DNA from 2 places in the Sphingomonas olei genome. Region 2 is predicted to be linked to the other one. Evidence: predicted binding sites of a transcription regulator. Region 2 holds the regulator's gene; the other holds the start of a gene.
What was found. The regulator LexA, encoded in region 2, represses DNA repair genes until DNA is damaged. The targets are predictions, from matches to a motif close to GTTCCNCNCTTGTTCT.

Region 1: the regulator LexA is predicted to act here: its motif matches at 5,084-5,099, upstream of ACH0BU_RS08700 (ImuA family protein).

What each region holds. Positions count from the first base shown of each region.
Region 1 covers NZ_JBIQEU010000005.1:205,382-215,009, forward strand. The annotation lists gene ACH0BU_RS08690 (error-prone DNA polymerase) at 1-2,160, opposite strand, end outside; gene ACH0BU_RS08695 (DUF6504 family protein) at 2,176-4,395, opposite strand; gene ACH0BU_RS08700 (ImuA family protein) at 4,304-5,059, opposite strand; gene ACH0BU_RS08705 (3-methyl-2-oxobutanoate dehydrogenase (2-methylpropanoyl-transferring) subunit alpha) at 5,281-6,567, shown strand; gene ACH0BU_RS08710 (alpha-ketoacid dehydrogenase subunit beta) at 6,761-7,765, shown strand; gene ACH0BU_RS08715 (dihydrolipoamide acetyltransferase family protein) at 7,870-9,186, shown strand; gene ACH0BU_RS08720 (lmo0937 family membrane protein) at 9,236-9,379, opposite strand; gene rimP (ribosome maturation protein RimP) at 9,615-9,628, shown strand, end outside.
Region 2 covers NZ_JBIQEU010000003.1:5,409-15,036, reverse strand. The annotation lists gene ACH0BU_RS04555 (SurA N-terminal domain-containing protein) at 1-262, shown strand, start outside; gene trpE (anthranilate synthase component I) at 255-1,763, shown strand; gene ACH0BU_RS04545 (YciI-like protein) at 1,760-2,074, shown strand; gene ACH0BU_RS04540 (alpha/beta fold hydrolase) at 2,130-3,227, shown strand; gene ACH0BU_RS04535 (hypothetical protein) at 3,281-3,802, opposite strand; gene ACH0BU_RS04530 (anthranilate synthase component II) at 3,945-4,523, shown strand; gene trpD (anthranilate phosphoribosyltransferase) at 4,520-5,509, shown strand; gene trpC (indole-3-glycerol phosphate synthase TrpC) at 5,530-6,333, shown strand; gene moaC (cyclic pyranopterin monophosphate synthase MoaC) at 6,330-6,797, shown strand; gene ACH0BU_RS04510 (molybdopterin molybdotransferase MoeA) at 6,864-8,048, shown strand; gene lexA (transcriptional repressor LexA) at 8,104-8,766, shown strand; gene ACH0BU_RS04500 (ComEC/Rec2 family competence protein) at 8,757-9,628, opposite strand, start outside.

The sequences.
Region 1 (9,628 bases), on a different contig from region 2:
GATCTGCTTCACCAGCCGCTCGGCAAAGGCCTGCGAGATGCCGTTGGCGCGCATGCCGGTGATCAGCTTTTCGCGAAACTCTCCCACGCCGCCGGTCATCTTGAATGTCGCCATCGCGCGGCGCAGCAAGTCCGCCTCGCCCGGGGTGAAGCCGGCGCCGATGATCGCGACCTGCATCGCCTGTTCCTGGAACAAGGGCACGCCAAGCGTTTTCTGCAACACCGCTTTCAAGGCATCATTGGGATATTCGACCAGCTCCTTGCCCTCGCGGCGCTTCAGATAGGGATGCACCATGTCGCCCTGGATCGGGCCGGGGCGGACGATCGCGACCTGGATGGCGATGTCGTAGAAATTCCTCGGCTTCATCCGCGGCAACATGCTCATCTGCGCGCGGCTCTCGATCTGGAAGACGCCGAGCGTATCGGCCCGGCGGATCATCTCGAACGTCGGTTCATCATCGTCCTGCAAGGGCTCGCTCGCCATCGTCATCGCGATCCCCTTGTGCTGACCCAGCAGATCGAACCCGCGCCGCATGCAGCCGAGCATGCCGAGGCCGAGGATATCGACCTTCATGAAGCCAAGATGCTCGATATCCTCCTTTTCCCATTCGATGACGTGGCGATCGACCATCGCGGCCGGCTCGATCGGGACAAGATCGTGGAGCGGATCGCGCGTCAGGACGAAGCCGCCGGGGTGCTGCGACAAATGGCGGGGCGTGCCGATCAGCTCCTTGGCGAGCTCAAGCGCGAGCGCGAGGCGTGGTTCGCCGGCGTCCAGGTTAAGCGCCTGTACGTGGCTGTCGGGAACGCCCTCGTTCGACCAGCCCCACACCTGGCCGGCGAGCGCGGAGGTCATGTCCTCGGGCAGGCCGAGCACCTTGCCCACTTCGCGGATCGCGCCGCGGGTGCGGAAGCGGCTGACCACCGCGGTCAGCGCGGCATGATCCCGGCCATAGGTTTCGTAGATCCACTGGATCACTTCCTCGCGCCGCTCATGCTCGAAATCGATGTCGATATCGGGCGGTTCGCGGCGTTCCTCCGAGACGAAGCGTTCGAAGAGGAGCTGGTGCTTGACCGGATCGATCGAGGTGATGCCGAGGACGAAGCAGATGACCGAATTGGCCGCCGAGCCGCGGCCCTGGCACAGGATCTCGATCGAGCGGGCGTAGCTGACGATCGAATTCACGGTGAGGAAATAAGGCGCGTAGCCCATCTTCGCGACGAGCGAGAGTTCGTGTTCGAGCTGCCGGGTATAGGGCTCCGGCGGCGCGCCATCGAAGCGGTCGGCGAGCGCGTTGCGCGACAGGCGTTCCAGCGCCTCCTGCGCGGTGCGGCCGGACATGATGATCTCGTCGGGATATTGATAGTCGAGGTCGCGCAGCGAGAAGGTGCAGCGTTCGACGATCGCCTCCACCGCGGCGAGCGCATCGGGGTAAGCGGCGAAGCGGCGCGCCATTTCGTCGGGCGGCTGGAGATGGCGATCGGCATGGCGTTCGCGGCGGAAACCGAGCTCGTCGACCGTGCATTTCTCGCGGATCGCGGTGACGACGTCCTGCAACATCCGGCGATCGGGCTTGTGGTACAGCACGTCGCCGGTGGCGAGCGGGGTGAGGCCGTAGGCGGCGGCGGCCTGCGCGGTCTCGGCAAAGCGCCGCCGTTCGCCCGGGCGGCGCCAGGGGGTGAGGCAGAGGTGGCCGCGCCGGCCGAAGATGTCGGTAGTGGCGGCCAGCGCGGTTGGCGCCGCGCCACTGCGCCCCGGCACCAGCGCGGCGACGAGGCCGTCCCCATGCGCGGCGACATCCTCCCAGTGGAGGAAGCATTGGCCTTTCTCGCCGCGCCGCGCGTCAGCGCGCGACTTGCCGAGCGTGAGGAGGAGGGTGAGCCGGCTCCAGGCGGCGCGATCCTCCGGCCAGACGAGGAGGGATTCGCCGGTGACCAGATCGAGCCGGCAGCCGGGGATGGAGCGGATGAGGAGGCCGTGCTTCGCCTTCAGCTGCTCGCACGCATAGAGCGCGCGGACCACGCCGGCGACCGAGTTGCGATCGGTGATGCCGAGCGCCGGCATCCCCATCAGTGCGGCGGTGGCGAACAGCTCCTCGCAGGAGGACGCGCCGCGCAGGAACGAGAAATGCGTGGTGACCTGAAGCTCGCTGTAGGTCATGCGGCACCATGCGGATCATGCAAAGGTGCCATGGATGTACCAGCTGAGATCGCCCGTTTCCGCGCGCTCGCCATCGCCGCGGCGGAACAGCCAGAAGCGGTGGCCCTGTTCGTCCTCGACTCGGAAATAATCGCGCACCCCGTCGCGCTCGCCCGCGCGGCGCCACCATTCGCCAGTGATCCGTTCGGGGCCGTCGGAATGGGTGACGCGATGCGGGCGGCCGCGCCAAGTGAAGCGGCGCGGCGCATGATCGGGCATTTCGGCCATGACGTGGTCGATCGGCTCGGGACGGCGCAGCAATCGTGCGGGGCGCGGCCAGCGCGGGTGCCAGGCATGATCGGGCGTGCGGCCGTCGAGCTGGCGCACGTCGTCGCGCTTCAGGCGGGTGGCAGCGGTGGCGGGGGGATCGAGCGGCGGCAGCGGGGCGACCGAGCGTTCGGGGACGTCGCTTTCGATCGGCTGGTGCCGCCACAAACGCGTCGGGCCGATGCGGTTGGCGAGCGTGTCGACCAAAGGGGCAAGATCGGGCGCCTGCTGTTCGGCAAGCGCCGCGCCCAGCGTTTCGGGACCGAGCGGGTCAGCGCGGACGAGGTGAAGCGTCAGCGCGTCGAGGCCGTAGCCAACGTCGATTTCCTCGATCCGGCGGGCAATGAGACGCAGCAGGTGCGACGGTTCGCGGCTGGCGCGCGCGAGACCGATGCGGATCACCTGATCGGTCGAATCGACACGCGCGGCGACGAAGGCGAGCGAACGGGCGCCGACCCCTGCCCTGGCCAGCGCTGCCGCCAGATCATCAACGAGGCCGGCGAGCCAATGGCCGATCGCATCGGCGGTGGCGATCGGTTCGGCGAAGCGGCGGGTGACGGCGATCGGCTGCACCGGGATGATCGGATCGAGCGGTTCGGGCAGGGCGCCGGTCGCCTGGTCGAGCCGCTGCGCGATCGTCTTGCCGAAGCGGCGGACGAGCGGCGCGCGAGGCATCGCCATGAGCTCGCCGATCGTCTCCACGCCGAGCCGGGCGAGCAATTCGCGCGCGCCATCGGCGAGGCGAAGCGCGGTGACCGGCAGCGGGGTGAGCGCGGCGACATGCGCGCCGGGGGGGATGATCGCAGCGGGCGCAGCCTGACGTGCGAAGGCCCAGGCGGCGCCCGCGGTGTCGGCGATCGCCAGCTGCGCGGTGATGCCGAGCCGGGCGAGCAGGCGCAGCAGGCGGCGCGCCATCGCTTCCTCGCCACCGTGGAGGTGCGCGGTGCCGCTGATCTCCAGGAACAGGCCATCGCTGTCTGACAGTGCGACCACCGGGCACCAGCGACGGGCGAGCGCAGTGGCGAGGCGGTGCAGATCGGCGAGGTCGCCGGCGGCATCCGCATCACGCACGTCGATGTCTGGGACGGCGGCGCGCGCCTGAGTCAGCGCCATGCCCGGCGTGAGGCCGAGGGCGCGTGCCTCGGGCGAGGCGGCGGCGATTTCGATGCGGCTGCCGATCTTGTGGACGGTGATCAAGGGCGGCGGAAGTTCTCGAACATTGCGCTTGTGAGGTTTGGGGGCGGGATGTTGGAGATTGCTGGCGCGGGCGACGGTGTTGGCGAGGGTGCGGCCGGTGTCGAAAAAGGGTGCGACGCCGGGGACCCGCGCGCCGGCATCGTTGGAGCCACAGCGGGCGTATTTGTCGGGGTGGGGTCCCTCGCCGGGGTAGCGGACGCTGGGCATGGCGTTCCACCGTGCGAGCGCGGCGGCGGCGCGGTCGTCGGCGTTGGGATCGAGGCCGTCGAAGCCGCGCCAGCGAGTGTTGGGCACGTCCTCGGGATCGGGGCCCACGGGTAGCGTCGTGGGCACGGGGCGTGCGCCTTCGTCCGGCGGCATGGCGCGGAAGGGATGGTCGGCGGCCTCGCTGCGGCGGCCCATTTCGCGCATCGGCGGACGCTGATGCGCGGGCATCGCCTCCACCTGGCGTGCGACATCGGCGCGCGTCGATTGCGACCAGCGCTTCTCAACAGGCGCAGCGGCATCGCTGCGCGCCCAGCGCGCGCCGGGGCGCCAGCCGGTGTTCTTCGGCGCGTCGCATTGCAGCACCTGTTCCTCGGCCACCGCCGCCGTCAGCGGCGCGAGATCGAGCGGCCCTGAATCGAGCGAATTGCCCGGTTCAGGCCGCGGCGTTGGTGCGCGGCGACGCTCGGCCCGGCGCACGCGATCGATCGCCCAGTGCGGCAGGTAGAGCGAGACGACCCGTGTCATCGCAGGCCTCCAGCAAAGTGTCGAAAGGGTCGCCGCCGCGTTGCCGCACCAGCGAGACGGCCCAGCGCGGGCGGCCCATGCTGCCGCAGCGCAGGGGAACGGACGGGGCGGAAGCGATCCGCCAGCGGGTGAGCGCCGCGGAGGGCGGGGCCAGCGGATCGGCATCCTCGCGCGCATGGCGGCGCAGGAGGAGCGCGATCGTGCGGCCCCCTTCGGCGGCGAGTTGCAGCCGGCGGGTGGCAGGCATGGCAGCGCGCTTTACCTCGCCGATCACCGCGCCAAGACCGCGGTGGCGCAGCCCTTCCTCCATCAGCGCGAGCACTTCGGCATCGTCGCGCGCCTCGGCATAAAGGACGCGTTCGGGGGAGAGGCCCGCCTGGTAGAGGCCGGGGGCGAACAGATCGCGCCGGCGCACGACCCACAGGATCGGACCCCAGGCGCGCGCGGCAATCCCCGCCATGAACAAGGTGGCGGCCGAATCATCGCACATGTCGGCGCCCTTTGCCGCAACCTCGTGCAGCCCATCGAGCCGCAGCCCGCCGTCGGCGAGCCGCGAGTCCATATCCGCCACACCGAAGGGCAGCGTCTCGCGCCGGCGATGGCCGTCGCCCTCGATGGCGCGGAGCGTTTCTCTCAGCTCGGCAATGGTGGCAGGGGATGGCACGGGCACGACTCACTCAAAACTCACGTTCCTCTTTTGTTCCTACAAGCGGCGGAGTCAATCGTGCGACTCGAAACCATGATCCATGGCGGTTTCGGCGGACGAAAAGGTCGTGTCACATTTCCTTGCATCGCAGACGCTGGCGCTGTGCGTTGAAATTTTATAACAAGGATTCGATCTGCTCACCGGCGCGTTGTCCGGTGCAACAAGTAACCGGAGAAACTATGGCGGACGCCGCCCGCAGCAATCTGCCCCCGCTCGCGCTGCATGTGCCCGAGCCCAAGTTCCGCCCCGGCGACACGGTCGATTTTTCGGATGTGGAGATCCCCGCCGCGGGATCGGTGCGCCGCCCGGACACTGCCGAGGACGCGCGCGGGTTCACCGACCTCGTCTATACGATGGTCCGCGTGCTCGATGACGACAATCGCGCCGTTGGCCCGTGGGACCCCAAGCTGTCGCCCGACACGCTGCGCCGCATGTTGCGCCACATGGCGACGGTGCGCGCGTTCGACGAGCGCATGTTCCGCGCGCAGCGGCAGGGCAAGACGAGCTTCTACATGAAGTCGCTGGGCGAGGAGGCGGTGGCCGTGCCGCAGGCCTATGCGCTCGACGCCGACGACATGTGCTTTCCGTCCTATCGCCAGCAGGGTCTGCTGATCGCGCGCGGGTGCCCGCTGGTCGACATGATGAACCAGATCTATTCGAATGCGGGCGACAAGCTGCAGGGCAAGCAGCTGCCGATCATGTATTCGGAGAAGCGCTTCAGCTTCTTCTCGATCTCCGGCAACCTGACGACGCAATACCCGCAGGCGGTGGGCTGGGCGATGGCGTCCGCATCGAAGGGCGACACGCGCATTGCCGCCACCTGGTGCGGCGAGGGATCGACGGCGGAGGGCGACTTCCACTCCGCGTTGACCTTTGCCACCGTCTATCGCGCACCGGTGATCTTCAACGTCGTCAACAACCAATGGGCGATTTCGAGCTTTTCCGGCTTTGCCGGCGCGGAGGCGACGACCTTTGCCGCGCGCGCGGTTGGCTATGGCATCGCTGGCCTGCGGGTCGACGGCAATGACGCGCTGGCGGTCTATGCCGCGACGCAATGGGCGGCGGAGCGTGCGCGGACCAACCAGGGCCCCACGCTGATCGAGCATTTCACCTATCGCGCCGAAGGGCATTCCACGTCCGACGACCCGTCGCAATATCGCAGCGCGGGCGAGCCGACCGCATGGCCGCTGGGCGACCCGATCCGCCGGCTGAAGGATCATCTGATCACCATCGGCGAATGGGACGAGGAGCGCCAGGCGACGATGGACAAGGAAGTCGCCGACGAGGTGAAGGCCGCGCAGAAGGAAGCCGAGAAGAACGGCATCCTGGGCCATGGCCTGCACCAGCCGCTCGACACGCTGTTCGACGGCGTGTTCGAGGAGATGCCGTGGCATCTGCGCGAACAGCAGGCGCAGATGATCGCCGAGGAAGAGGAAAGCGGGCGACCGTGGGCGCGCAAGAAGTGAGCGCTGCGACGGTGAGTGCCGCCGCGCGGACGGCGAACAGCACTGGCCGCGCCCCCGGCGGCTCTTTCGACATGATGCGTTTATGGATCCCCGCCTGCGCTGGGATGACGGAGTTGGCCTGGTGAGTGACGTGATCGAGACGAACGCGGAAAATACGGCGGTGGAGACCGACGCCGCCGGCGCCACCCAGCGCATGAACATGATCCAGGCGATCAATTCCGCCATGGACGTGTTGATGGCGCGCGACCCCGACGTCGTGGTGATGGGCGAGGACGTGGGCTATTTCGGCGGCGTGTTCCGCGCGACGGCCGGCCTGCAGGCGAAATATGGCAAGACGCGCGTGTTCGACACGCCGATCACCGAGATCGGCATCATCGGCGTCGCGATCGGCATGGGCGCGTACGGGCTGCGCCCGGTGCCCGAGATCCAGTTTGCCGATTACATCTACCCCGCGCTCGACCAATTGGTGAGCGAGGCGGCACGGCTGCGCTATCGCTCGGACGGGGAATTCACCGCGCCGATCACGGTGCGCTCGCCGTTCGGCGGCGGCATTTTCGGCGGGCAGACCCATTCGCAGAGCCCGGAGGGGATCTTCACCCACGTCTCCGGCCTGAAGACGGTGATTCCGTCGACGCCCTATGACGCCAAGGGGCTGCTGATCTCCGCGATCGAGGACAATGATCCGGTCATCTTCTTTGAGCCCAAGCGCATCTACAACGGCCCGTTCAACGGCCATTGGGATCGCCCGGCGGCGAACTGGTCAAAGCATCCCGCGGGCGAAGTGCCGACCGGCTATTACAAGATCCCGCTGGGCAAGGCGGCGGTCGTGCGCGAGGGCCAGGCGGTGACGATGCTGGCCTATGGCACGATGGTTCACGTCTGCGCCCAGGTGGTCGAGGATACCGGCATCGACGCCGAGATCATCGACCTGCGCACGCTGGTGCCGCTCGACATCGAGACGATCGAGGAGAGCGTGAAGAAGACCGGGCGCTGCCTGATCGTGCATGAGGCGACGCGCACCGGCGGGTTTGGCGCGGAACTGTCGGCGCTGGTGCAGGAGCGGTGCTTCTATCACCTGGAAGCGCCGGTGGAGCGCGTGACCGGGTTCGACACGCCGTATCCGCACAGCTTGGAATGGGCGTATTTCCCCGGCCCCGTGCGCATCGGCATGGCGCTGAAAAAGATCATGAAGGACTGACACCCAGTCCCACCCGCCCCGTCCGTCCCGCGCGAAGTCGAGGGGCGGGGCTTCGCGAGACAGTGTCTCGACTTCGCTCGACACGAACGGATTTGGATCAGGCTATGGCGCGTTTCACCTTTAAGCTGCCCGATATCGGCGAAGGCATTGCCGAGGCGGAGATCGTCGGCTGGCATGTCGCGGTGGGCGACCGGGTCGAGGAAGACCAGAATATCGCCGACATGATGACCGACAAGGCGACGGTCGAGATGGAATCGCCGGTGTCGGGCGTCGTGGTCGAGCTGGCCGGCGAGGTCGGCGACCAGATTGCGATCGGCGCGATGCTGGTGGTGATCGAAACCGACGCCGATGCGTCGGTCGAGCCGGAGGGCGAGACCGCGGCGGAGGTCGAGCAGAAGCTGGGCGGCGCGCACGAAGCCGCGGCATTCGAGGCGGAGAATCCCGGCGTCGAGGACGTGGTGGAAGCGGCGCCGGCCACTCCGGCTCCGGCTCCGGCTCCGGCTGCATCGGTGGCTGCTGCGCCGGTTGCCGAGGTGGCGCCTGCCGCGGCGTCGGCGGCTCCTGTTCTGGCCTCCCCGGCGGTGCGCGCGCGGGCGAAGGATCTAGGCGTCGACCTCTCGCAGGTGAAGGTGTCGGAGGGTGACCGCATCCGCCACGCCGACCTGGACGCCTATCTGCGCTATGCCGGCGGGCAGGGCTATCATGCGCCGCATGCCAGCCGCGCGCGCGAGGACGAGCAGGTCAAGGTGATCGGGATGCGCCGCCGTATCGCCGAGAACATGGCCGCGTCGAAGCGCAACATCCCGCACTTCACCTATGTCGACGAAATCGACGTGACCGCGCTGGAGGAGATGCGCGCCGACCTGAACGACAATCGTGGCGGGCGGCCGAAGCTGACCATGCTGCCGTTCCTGATCGTTGCGATCTGCCGCACCTTGCCGCAGTTCCCGATGCTCAACGCGCGTTACGATGACGAGGCGGGCGTGGTGACTCGGTCGGGCCGGGTGCATCTGGGCATGGCGGCGCAGACCGATGCCGGGCTGACCGTGCCGGTGATCCGCGATGCGCAGGACAAGAATGTCTGGCAGCTGGCAGCCGAGATCGGGCGTCTCGCGGAAGCGGCGCGGACGCAGAAGCTGAAGCCCGAGGAGCTGGGCGGCGGGACGATCACCGTCACCTCGCTCGGGCCGTTGGGCGGGATCGCGACGACTCCGGTGATCAACCGGCCGGAAGTGGCGATCATCGGGCCGAACAAGATCGTCGAGCGGCCGGTGTTCCGGGGCGACGACATCGTCCGCGCCAAGCTGATGAACCTGTCAATCAGCTGCGACCATCGCGTCGTCGATGGCTGGGATGCGGCAAGCTATGTCCAGGCGGTCAAGAAGCTGCTCGAGACGCCGGTGATGTTGTTCGCCGACTGAGGCGGGGACGCGTCACCCCGGGACGGATCCCGGGGTGATGCCACCGGATCTAGACGCGGCGGCCGGTGAAGAGCTGCACCAGCCCGACGATCAGCGCGATCACCAGCAGGATGTGGATCAGGCCGCCAGCGACATGCAGGCTGAAGCCGAGGAGCCATAGGACCAGCAGGATGACAACGATCGTCCAGAGCAAAGCGCGTTCCTTTCCCAAGTGATATATGGTGAACGATGCCGCGGGCGGCCCGTTCCGACCTTCTTGGCAACATTTTGAAACATTGCCGGCGCGACTGATCAGGGAAGGCAGTGGGGGATTGCCCCTCATCGCATCCCGATCTATATTGACCGTGCTTTCTCTTACATCGCCAGATGCAAGGGGTCGCGGGGCAGGGCTCCGCGGCGGCAACAACCTGTGTGTATGTGGAGACCCGATGGCGGATTTGGC
Region 2 (9,628 bases):
GGGCGGCACCGCCAAGATGCTGGAAGCGCCCGATCGCAGCGGCTGGCTGATCGTCAAGGTCGACAAGATCTCGCCGGGTGACGCCGCCAAGGCGCCGCAGGTGATCGCTGCCACGCGTCAGGACCTTGGCCGTGCGATGGGGCCGGAATATGCCCAGCAATTCACCGAGGCGGTGAAGCGGGCGATGAAGGTGTCGCAGAACGCGGACGCGCTGGCCCGCGTGAAGGCCAGCCTCTCCGGCGAGGGGGGCTCCAATCCGTAACGCTGGGCAGGACGCAGCCGCGGCTGCGCTGACGAACGGGCGGCCGGCGCTGCTGTGGCGCCGCCGCATCGCGGACACCGAGACGCCGGTCGCCGCGGCGCTGAAGCTGATCGAGCCGGGGCGCGGCGATTACCTCCTCGAATCGGTCGAGGGCGGCGCGATCCGCGGTCGTTACAGCATGTTGGGGCTTGCGCCTGACCTCGTCTTCCGCGCCGAAGGAAACGACGCCGCGATCAACCGCCAGTGGCTGACGGATCGGTCGGCGTTCGCGCCATGCGACACCCCGACGCTGGCCGCGCTGCGCGCGCTGGTCGCCTCCTGCCGGATGGACGTGCCAGCGGAACTACCGCCGGCGCTCGCGTGCCTGGTCGGCTATTTCGGTTATGAGACGATCGGGCTGGTCGAGAGCCTGCCCGCGCCAAAGACCGATGCGCTTGGCCTGCCGGACATGATGTTCGTCCGCCCGACCGTGATCCTTGTTTTTGACCGGCTGGCGGACGCCCTGTTCCTGGTGGCGCCTGTTTGGCCCGACGACCAGCGATCGCCCGAGAGCGTGATCGCCGCGGCGGCCGAGCGGCTGGACGCGATCGAGGCGCGGCTGGAGGCCACTGCCCTGCCCCCGCGCGTTCGGGCCGAGGCCAGCGACGTGGCGCTGTCCCCGGTGCTGCCGGAGGGGCGCTATGCCGAGATGGTGCGCGCCGCGAAGGACTATATCGTCGCTGGCGACATCTTTCAGGTCGTCCTGGCGCAGCGTTTCACTGCGCCGTTCACGCTGCCGCCGTTCGAGTTGTACCGCGCGTTGCGGCGGATCAATCCGTCGCCCTTCCTCTACCATCTCGACCTGCCCGGCTTCGCGCTGACCGGATCGAGCCCGGAGATCCTGGTGCGGGTGCGCGATGGCGAGGTAACGATCCGGCCGATCGCCGGCACCCGGCCGCGCGGCAAAACCGCGACCGAGGATGAGGCGAACCGCGCCAGCCTGCTTGCCGACCCGAAGGAACGCGCGGAGCATCTGATGCTGCTCGACCTCGGGCGCAACGACGTTGGCCGCGTGTCACAAGCCGGGTCAGTCACGGTCACCGACAGCTACACGGTCGAATTCTACAGTCACGTCATGCACATCGTGTCGAACGTGGTCGGTGCGCTCGACCCCAAGCGTGACGCGATCGATGCGTTGTTCGCCGGCTTCCCGGCGGGGACGGTCAGCGGCGCGCCCAAGGTGCGCGCCTGCCAGATCATCGCCGAACTGGAGAGCGAGAAGCGCGGCGCTTATGCGGGGGGAGTTGGTTATTTCTCGCCCGACGGATCGATGGATTCGTGCATCGTCCTGCGCACCGCAGTGGTGAAGGACGGCACCATGCACGTCCAGGCGGGCGCGGGCATCGTGGCGGACAGCGACCCGGCCTATGAGCAGCGCGAGTGCGAGGCGAAGTCGGGAGCGTTGCTGGCCGCCGCGCGCGAGGCGATCGCGCAGGCGAGTGCCGGCGGCTTCGGCCAGTGAGCGACGGCGCAGCCACCGACGGCCATTTCCTGCTGCGATACGAACTGGCGGCGGACTATCTGGAACGGCGCGGTACGTTGCGCGACGCTCATCTGGCGCTTGCATGGGAAGCGGCGGATCGCGGCGCCTTGCTGCTGGGCGGCACGGTGGGAGAGCCGATCGAGTCCGCGCTGCTGCTGTTCACCGACCGCGCGGCGGTCGAGGCCTTTGCCAATGCCGATCCTTATGTGCGCGAGGGATTGGTGATGCGCTGGCAGGTCAGCCGCTGGCACACCGTCGTCGGATCGGGTGCCGCGACACCGCTGCGCTGAGCCGGCCGTAATCCGCGGGCTTCTCAACCGGCGATCCGCCCGATACGCACGGGGCATGCGCCTCCTTCCCCTGCTGCTGATCGCCGCCGCCGCGCCCGCCGCTGCCCAGACCACCCAGCCCGTCGCCACGCCGGCGAACCCTGCGCCCGCGCCGACGAACTGGCCCACCAGGGAAGGCGATGTGACGCTGCCGGGCTTTCGCTTCGGCACGGGCGAGACGATGGACCTGAAGATCCACTACACGACGCTCGGCACGCCGCGGCGCGGTCCTGACGGCGCGATCAACAATGCCGTGATGGTCCTTCACGGCACCGGCGGCACGGGCAAGCAGTTCCTCTCGCCGCAATTCGCCGACGAGCTTTACGGTCCCGGCCAGCCGTTCGACCTCAAGACGACCTATGTCATCCTGCCCGACAATATTGGTCATGGCGGATCGTCCAAGCCGTCCGACGGGATGCGAATGACGTTCCCGAAATATGATTATGGCGACATGGTCGCGGCGCAGAAGGCGATGCTGGAGAAGCTGGGCGTCACCCGGCTGAAGGTGATCCTGGGCACGTCGATGGGGTGTATGCACGCCTTTGTCTGGGGGCAGACCTATCCGGGCTTTGCCGAGCGGCTCGCGCCGTTCGCCTGTCTGCCGGTGCCGATCGCCGGGCTGAACCGCATGTGGCGCAAGCTGTCGATCGACGCGATCAAGGCGGATCCGGCCTGGAATGGCGGCAATTACACCGCGCAGCCGGCCCAGGGCCTGCGGACGGCGGCCAGCCTGTCGATCATCGCCGGTTCCAACCCGCTGGCGCTGCAACAGCAATATCCGACGCGCGAGGCCGCCGAGGCGTTCCTCGATCAGGCGTTCACGCGCAACAGCGCCAATCGCGACGCCAATGACTATATCTACCAGCTCGACGCGTCGCGGACCTATGATCCGTCGGCCGGGCTGGAGAAGATCACCGTGCCGGTGCTGTGGATCAACTCCGCCGACGATTTCATCAACCCGGCAGGCTATGGCATCACCGAGGTCGCGGCGAAGAGGATGCCGCGCGCCACGTTTCGCCTGATTGCCGCCACGCCCGAGACCAAGGGCCACGGCACGCATACCTGGGCCAAATTCTGGAAGGCTGACCTGTCGCGCCTGATGGCGACGAACTAGGCCGCAGGCGCATCATCGCGGCTGACGACTGGCCGCGATGATGGGGATGCGTGTCAGTCGCGCGGATCGTCCTCGATGTCGATGTCGGTGCGCGATTCGGGCGTCGCCTGCTCCACTTCGCGCTGTTGCTGGCGCTTTTCCGCCGCCCACGCCTGACCTGCCTGGATCCCGCAGCCGGTCTGGCCGCCGGCGCCGATCGGCGAGCAGGTGTTGGGGAGCCCGCCGGCGACGCGGCCGACACGATCGACGGTGGCGGCGCGGTTGACCCAGCTCTGGTTCTGCGCCGGCACCTCTGGCGGACGGCGCAGCGGCTTGGGCACACGGAACTGGTCGTTGGGATCGAGCCGGCTGCACACCACGATCTCGTCCGCCGCGGCGGTCGGGCACGCTTCATTCCCGGTCAGCGTCACCTGGCGGATTCGCTGCGGCGGCTGACCCGTTTCCGCCTGCGAGGATGCGCCTTCCTGCGCCTGAGCTTGGGGCTGTGTCTGGGCCTGGGCCTGGGCCTGGGCGAGCGCCGGCAGCGGCAGGAGCGACAGCGCCGCTAGCGGAACGAGATACACGGGGCGGAACATGCGAGGCGACCTCCTGGATGGTCCATCAACGATCACGCCAGCAGCTTTCTCCCCGCTGAACGTCGCGGCGGTGATTACGCGATCCGGCGGCGCCCGCAACAGCCGTTGCGGCGACGGCGGGTTACGCTATGTCGGGGCCAACATGATCCTCGTCATCGACAATTACGACAGCTTCACCTGGAACCTCGTCCATTATCTGATGGAATTGGGGGCCGAGGTGCGGGTGGAACGCAATGACGCGCTGACCGCGGCCGAAGCGCTGGCGTCGAATGCCACCGGTTTTCTGCTGTCGCCGGGCCCCTGCACGCCAAATGAGGCCGGGATCAGCCTGGACCTGGTCGCGGCCTGTGCCGAGAGCCGCCGCCCGTTGATGGGCGTGTGCCTTGGCCATCAGGCGATCGGGCAACATTTCGGCGGGCGGGTCGTCCGTGGGGGATTGATGCACGGCAAGACAAGCGCGATCGACCATGACTCCACCGGCGTTTTTGCCGGCCTTCCGTCCCCCTTCACCGCAACGCGCTATCACTCGCTGGTCGTGGAGGACGTGCCCGACGTGCTGATCCCCAATGCGCATGCGGCGGACGGATCGGTGATGGGGCTGCGCCACCGGGAGCTGCCGATCCACGGCGTCCAGTTTCACCCCGAAAGCATCGCGACCGAACATGGCCATGACCTGCTGGCCAATTTCGTGGCGCTGACGGGCGCGAAGGTGGCAGCATGACAACGATCGCCCTGCTGCCGGACCCGCGGTCGCCCTTGTCGCGTGAGAGCGCGGCGCAGGCGTTCGCCGACATTCTCGACGGACGCGCCAGCGAGGACGCGATTGCGCGGTTCCTCATCGACCTGTCCGATCGCGGCGAGACATCGATCGAGATCGCCGAGGCGGCACGTGCGCTGCGCGAGCGGCTGATCCCGATCAGCGCGCCGGCCAGTGCGATTGACGTCTGCGGCACCGGCGGTGACGGACACCATACGTTGAACGTCTCGACCGCGGTGAGCCTGGTCGTGGCGGCGTGCGGGGTGCCGGTGGCCAAGCACGGCAACCGCGCCGCATCGTCCAAGGCCGGCGCCGCCGACACGCTGGAAGCACTCGGCCTGGACATGGAGCGTGCCGGGATGCTGGCGGAGGAGACGCTGAACGAACTCGGCATCTGCTTCCTGTTTGCGGCCAATCACCACCCGGCAATGAAGCGGATCACGCCGATCCGCCGTCGCATCGGCAAGCGCACGATCTTCAACCTGATGGGGCCGCTGGCCAATCCGGCGCATGTCACGCGCCAGCTGATCGGCATCGCGCGGCCGGATTATGCGCCGGTGTACGCCGAGGCGCTGGAGCAACTGGGCACCGAGGCGGCGATCGTCGTGTCGGGCGAGGAAGGGCTGGACGAAGTATCGGGCGCGGGGCCGACGGTGGCGGTCGCGATCGGTGACGTGTTGCTGGGCAAGCGGATCGTGCCGGAGGATGCCGGGGTGCGCCGCCACCCGATCGAGGCGATCCGCGGCGGTGACCCGGCGCATAACGGCTATGCCCTGCGCCGGCTGCTGAAAGGGGAGCACGGGGCCTATCGCGATGCCGTGCTGATCAACGCCGCGGTGGCGCTGGCGCTGACCGGCGAGACGCTGACGAATGGCGCCGCCCGCGCGGCCGAGGCGCTGGACAGCGGGGAGGCCAACGACCTGCTCGACCGCTGGATTGCCTGGGCATGAGCGGCGCGAAGGGGAGCAGCATGACGATTCTCGACCGGATCCTGGCAACCAAGCAGGACGAAGTGGCGACGCGTCGACGTGATCGGTCGATCTCGGCGCTTGATCGTGAGGCGCGCAACCGGACGCCGCCGCGTGGCTTCAAGGCGGCGCTGGACCGGGTGGCGAGCGGCGGTGCTGGCAATGCGCTGCCGCGCTACGGCCTGATTGCCGAGATCAAGAAGGCCAGCCCCTCCAAGGGCCTGATCCGACCCGACTTCGATCCCCCGGCGCATGCACGCGCCTATGCCGAAGGCGGCGCGACGTGCCTGTCGGTGCTGACCGACCAGGACTATTTCCAGGGGCACGAGGATTATCTGATCGCCGCGCGCAATGCGTGCGACCTGCCGGTGATCCGCAAGGACTTCATGGTCGACCCGTGGCAGGTGGCCGAAGCGCGGGCGATCGGCGCCGACGCGATCCTGGTCATCATGTCCGCGCTCGACGATGCCGCCGCTGCCGAGATCGAGGCGGCCGCGATCGAACGGGGCATGGACGTTCTGGTCGAGGTGCATGACGCGGAGGAACTGGAACGCGCCCTGAAGCTGCAATCGCGGCTGATCGGCGTGAACAACCGCAACCTGCGCGACTTCTCCGTCAGTTTCGAACGAACGTACGAGCTGGTCGGCAGCGCGCCCAGCGATTGCACCTTTGTCGCCGAAAGCGGCCTCAACACGCGAGCCGACCTGGATGCGATGGCCGAGCACGGCGTGCGCTGCTTCCTGATCGGCGAATCCCTGATGCGGCAGGCCGATGTGGCGGCGGCCACGCGCGCGCTGGTGCAATGAGCCGCCTGACCCATCTCGACGAGCAGGGCGCCGCCCGGATGGTGGACGTCGGCGGCAAGACCGAAACCGCGCGCGAGGCGGTGGCGGGGGGCAGGATCACGATGTCGGCCGAGGCACGCGACGCGATTGCCGCCGGCGCAGTGGCAAAGGGCGATGTCCTGGCGGTCGCGCGGATCGCCGGGATCATGGCGGCAAAGCGCACCAGTGACCTCATCCCGCTATGCCATCCATTGCCGCTGTCGAAGGTGACGCTGGACCTGTCGATCGAGGACGACGGCGTCAGCGCGCAGGCCATCGTTGCCACCAGCGGCCGAACGGGCGTGGAGATGGAGGCGCTGACCGCCGTCTCCGCGGCGCTGCTGACCGTCTATGACATGGCCAAGGCGCTCGATAAGCGGATGACGATCGGCAACATCCGCCTGCTGAAGAAAACCGGCGGCAAGTCGGGCGATTTCGTCGCCTGACCCTCAGGGCCGCGCCGCGATTATTATGGGTGTTGCCGACAGCATGAATCTGTCACTCGCCGGATCATGAGCGAATTGCTTCCTGTCGCAGAGGCGCAGGCGCGCCTGTTGGCTGCGGCGCCCGCGCTGTCGACCGAAACGCTACCGCTGGCAGACGCGATCGGACGCTGGGCGGCGGTCCCGCTGATCGCGCGCCGTACCCAGCCCGAGCGCGACCTGTCGGCGATGGACGGCTATGCCGTGCGGTTCGGTGACCTGCCCGGACCGATGCGAGTGATCGGCGAGAGCGCCGCCGGACGGCCATTTGCAGGTGCCGTGAAGGCGGGCCAGGCGACACGGATTTTCACTGGCGCCGCCGTGCCCGAGGGCGCGGACACGGTGATGGTGCAGGAAGAGGCCCGTCGCGACGGCGATACTTTATGGCTCGATGGCGAAGGACCGGCACGCGAGGGCGCCAACATCCGGCGGCGTGGGCTCGATTTTGCGGACGGCGATACGCTGGTCGCGGCCGGCGAACGGCTGACGCCTGCGCGTCTGGCGGTGGCGGCCACCGGGGGGCTGGGCGACGTCACCGTCCGGCGCCGGGTTCGTGTGGCGATCGCCGCGACGGGCGATGAACTGGTCGAACCCGGACGGGCCGTCGAGCCCGGCCGACTACCGGAATCGAACCGCCTGCTGCTACGGGCGCTGCTCGCGGATCTTCCGGTGGAGATCATCGACCTCGGCATCCTCCCTGACCGGTTGGAACCGCTGACCGACACGTTCCGCCATGTGGCGGCCGACGTCCTCGTCACCACCGGTGGCGCCTCGGTTGGGGATCACGACCTGGTTCGTCCTGCGCTGCAGGCGGCGGGCGCCGCGATCGATTTCTGGCGCATCGCGCTTCGCCCCGGCAAGCCGCTGATGGCGGGGTGGCGCGGCGACATGGCCGTGCTGGGGCTACCGGGAAACCCCGTCTCCGCCTTTGTCACCGGCTTGCTGTTCGTGAAGCCGATGGTGGCGGCGCTTGCCGGGGCGGCGCAGCCCCTGCCGCAAACGACCACCGGCATCCTTGGCGAAGCGTTGCCAGCCAATGGCCCGCGCACTGATTATCTACGCGCAGAGTTGCGCGATGGACGGGCCTATGTTGCTACGATCCAGGACAGTTCCATGCTACGAACGTTGGCACGGGCAGGCTGCCTCGTCGTTCGTCAACCACATGCTCCTGCTGCGGCGATGGGCGACTCGGCAGAAATCCTCGTGATTGCTTGACGCGTCGGTTTACGTTCCTTAAAGGTTCCCAGTCTGTTCGCCGCGGAGATGATGCATGCTCACCAAAAAGCAGCACGAGTTGATCTGTTTCATCAATGATCGACTGGCCGAAACCGGCGTCTCCCCTTCGTTCGAAGAGATGAAGGATGCGCTGGACCTGAAATCGAAGTCCGGGGTCCACCGCCTCATTTCCGCGCTGGAAGAGCGCGGTTTTCTGCGTCGCTTGCCCAATCGCGCCCGCGCGCTGGAAGTGCTGAAGGTGCCTGATCGCCCGGAGAGCCGCGAGGCCGTCCGTTCATCCACGCCGGCGCCCGCACTGCCGGAACCGGCCAACGACGTGGTCGAGGTGCCTCTGCACGGGCGGATCGCGGCCGGCGCCCCGATCGAGGCGCTCGAAGGCTCCACCAGCCTTCCGGTGCCGGCGGCGCTTTTGGGCTCGGGCGAGCATTTCGCGCTTGAGGTTGCCGGTGACTCGATGGTCGAGGCGGGCATCCTCGACGGCGACTTCGCCTTGATCCGCAAGCAGGATGTGGCGCGCGACGGCGAGATCGTGGTCGCGCTGATCGAGGACAGCGAGGCGACGCTGAAATATTTTCGGCGCGAAGGCACGATGATCCGGCTCGACCCGGCAAATCGCTCCTACGATCCGCAGCGTTATGCGCCAGCGCAGGTGCGGGTGCAGGGCAAGCTGGCCGGGATTCTGCGGCGCTATTCCTGATTGGCCGGGCGCAGGCCCGCCGGCGGCGGGCTGAACGCTTTCTCCGGGCGAAACGTCGGTTGTTCATCCTTGCGCCAGCGATTCGTTGAGCGGCCCGAAAGGATTGGCATCCCGGCGAGCACCCAGGGGTGAGCATCGCCGGGGCGGATCACGGTATCGACGCGCCCGGTAGAGAGCGAAATCGCCACCCCGCCGGTTCGTGCGAGCATCTCACGATCGAGGCGCAGCCATCGCGGCGTACAGCGACGCGGCAGGCGGCGTTCGCTGACCACGATATCGGCATTGCGGCATGCCTGGGTCAGCGCGCCGGCGGGCACCAGATAGGCGCTGCGCGTCGCCAGCACGCGCCATACGCGGTCGCCGACGGGCAGATCGACGCGGCATAGATCGCGCGAACAGCGCGCCGCGCCCTGATCGGACAAGAGCACCGGTTCGGCGTCAGATCCGCCATTTTCCGCCAGCATGTCACGCGCATAACCGCCCGCCCGATCGCGCAGCAGCGCTACGCGCCCATCGGGCAGCCGCACGCCGAGATGCCGTCCGTCGCCGGTTACCAGAAGGTCGGGGGGTGGTGTCACCAGCGCCCAAAGCGCGCCGACCGCGACCGGGATCAAGCCGATCCGCCGCCAGCGCGTCCGCCAGAGCGCCAGCCACAGCCCGCCGCCGACCATCAACGCGAAGGCGCCCGCCGGCATCGCTGGCAGTGCCGCGACCGCCCCAGGCGCCGCCGCCGTCGTCCGGGCGATCCACAACAATAGCGATAACCCCTGCCCCGTCAGCCACCAGAAGGGCGCGCCGAGCCCCGTCGTATCGAACAGCAGCGCCAATGCCTCCAGCGGCATCACGACAAAGGTGGTCAGCG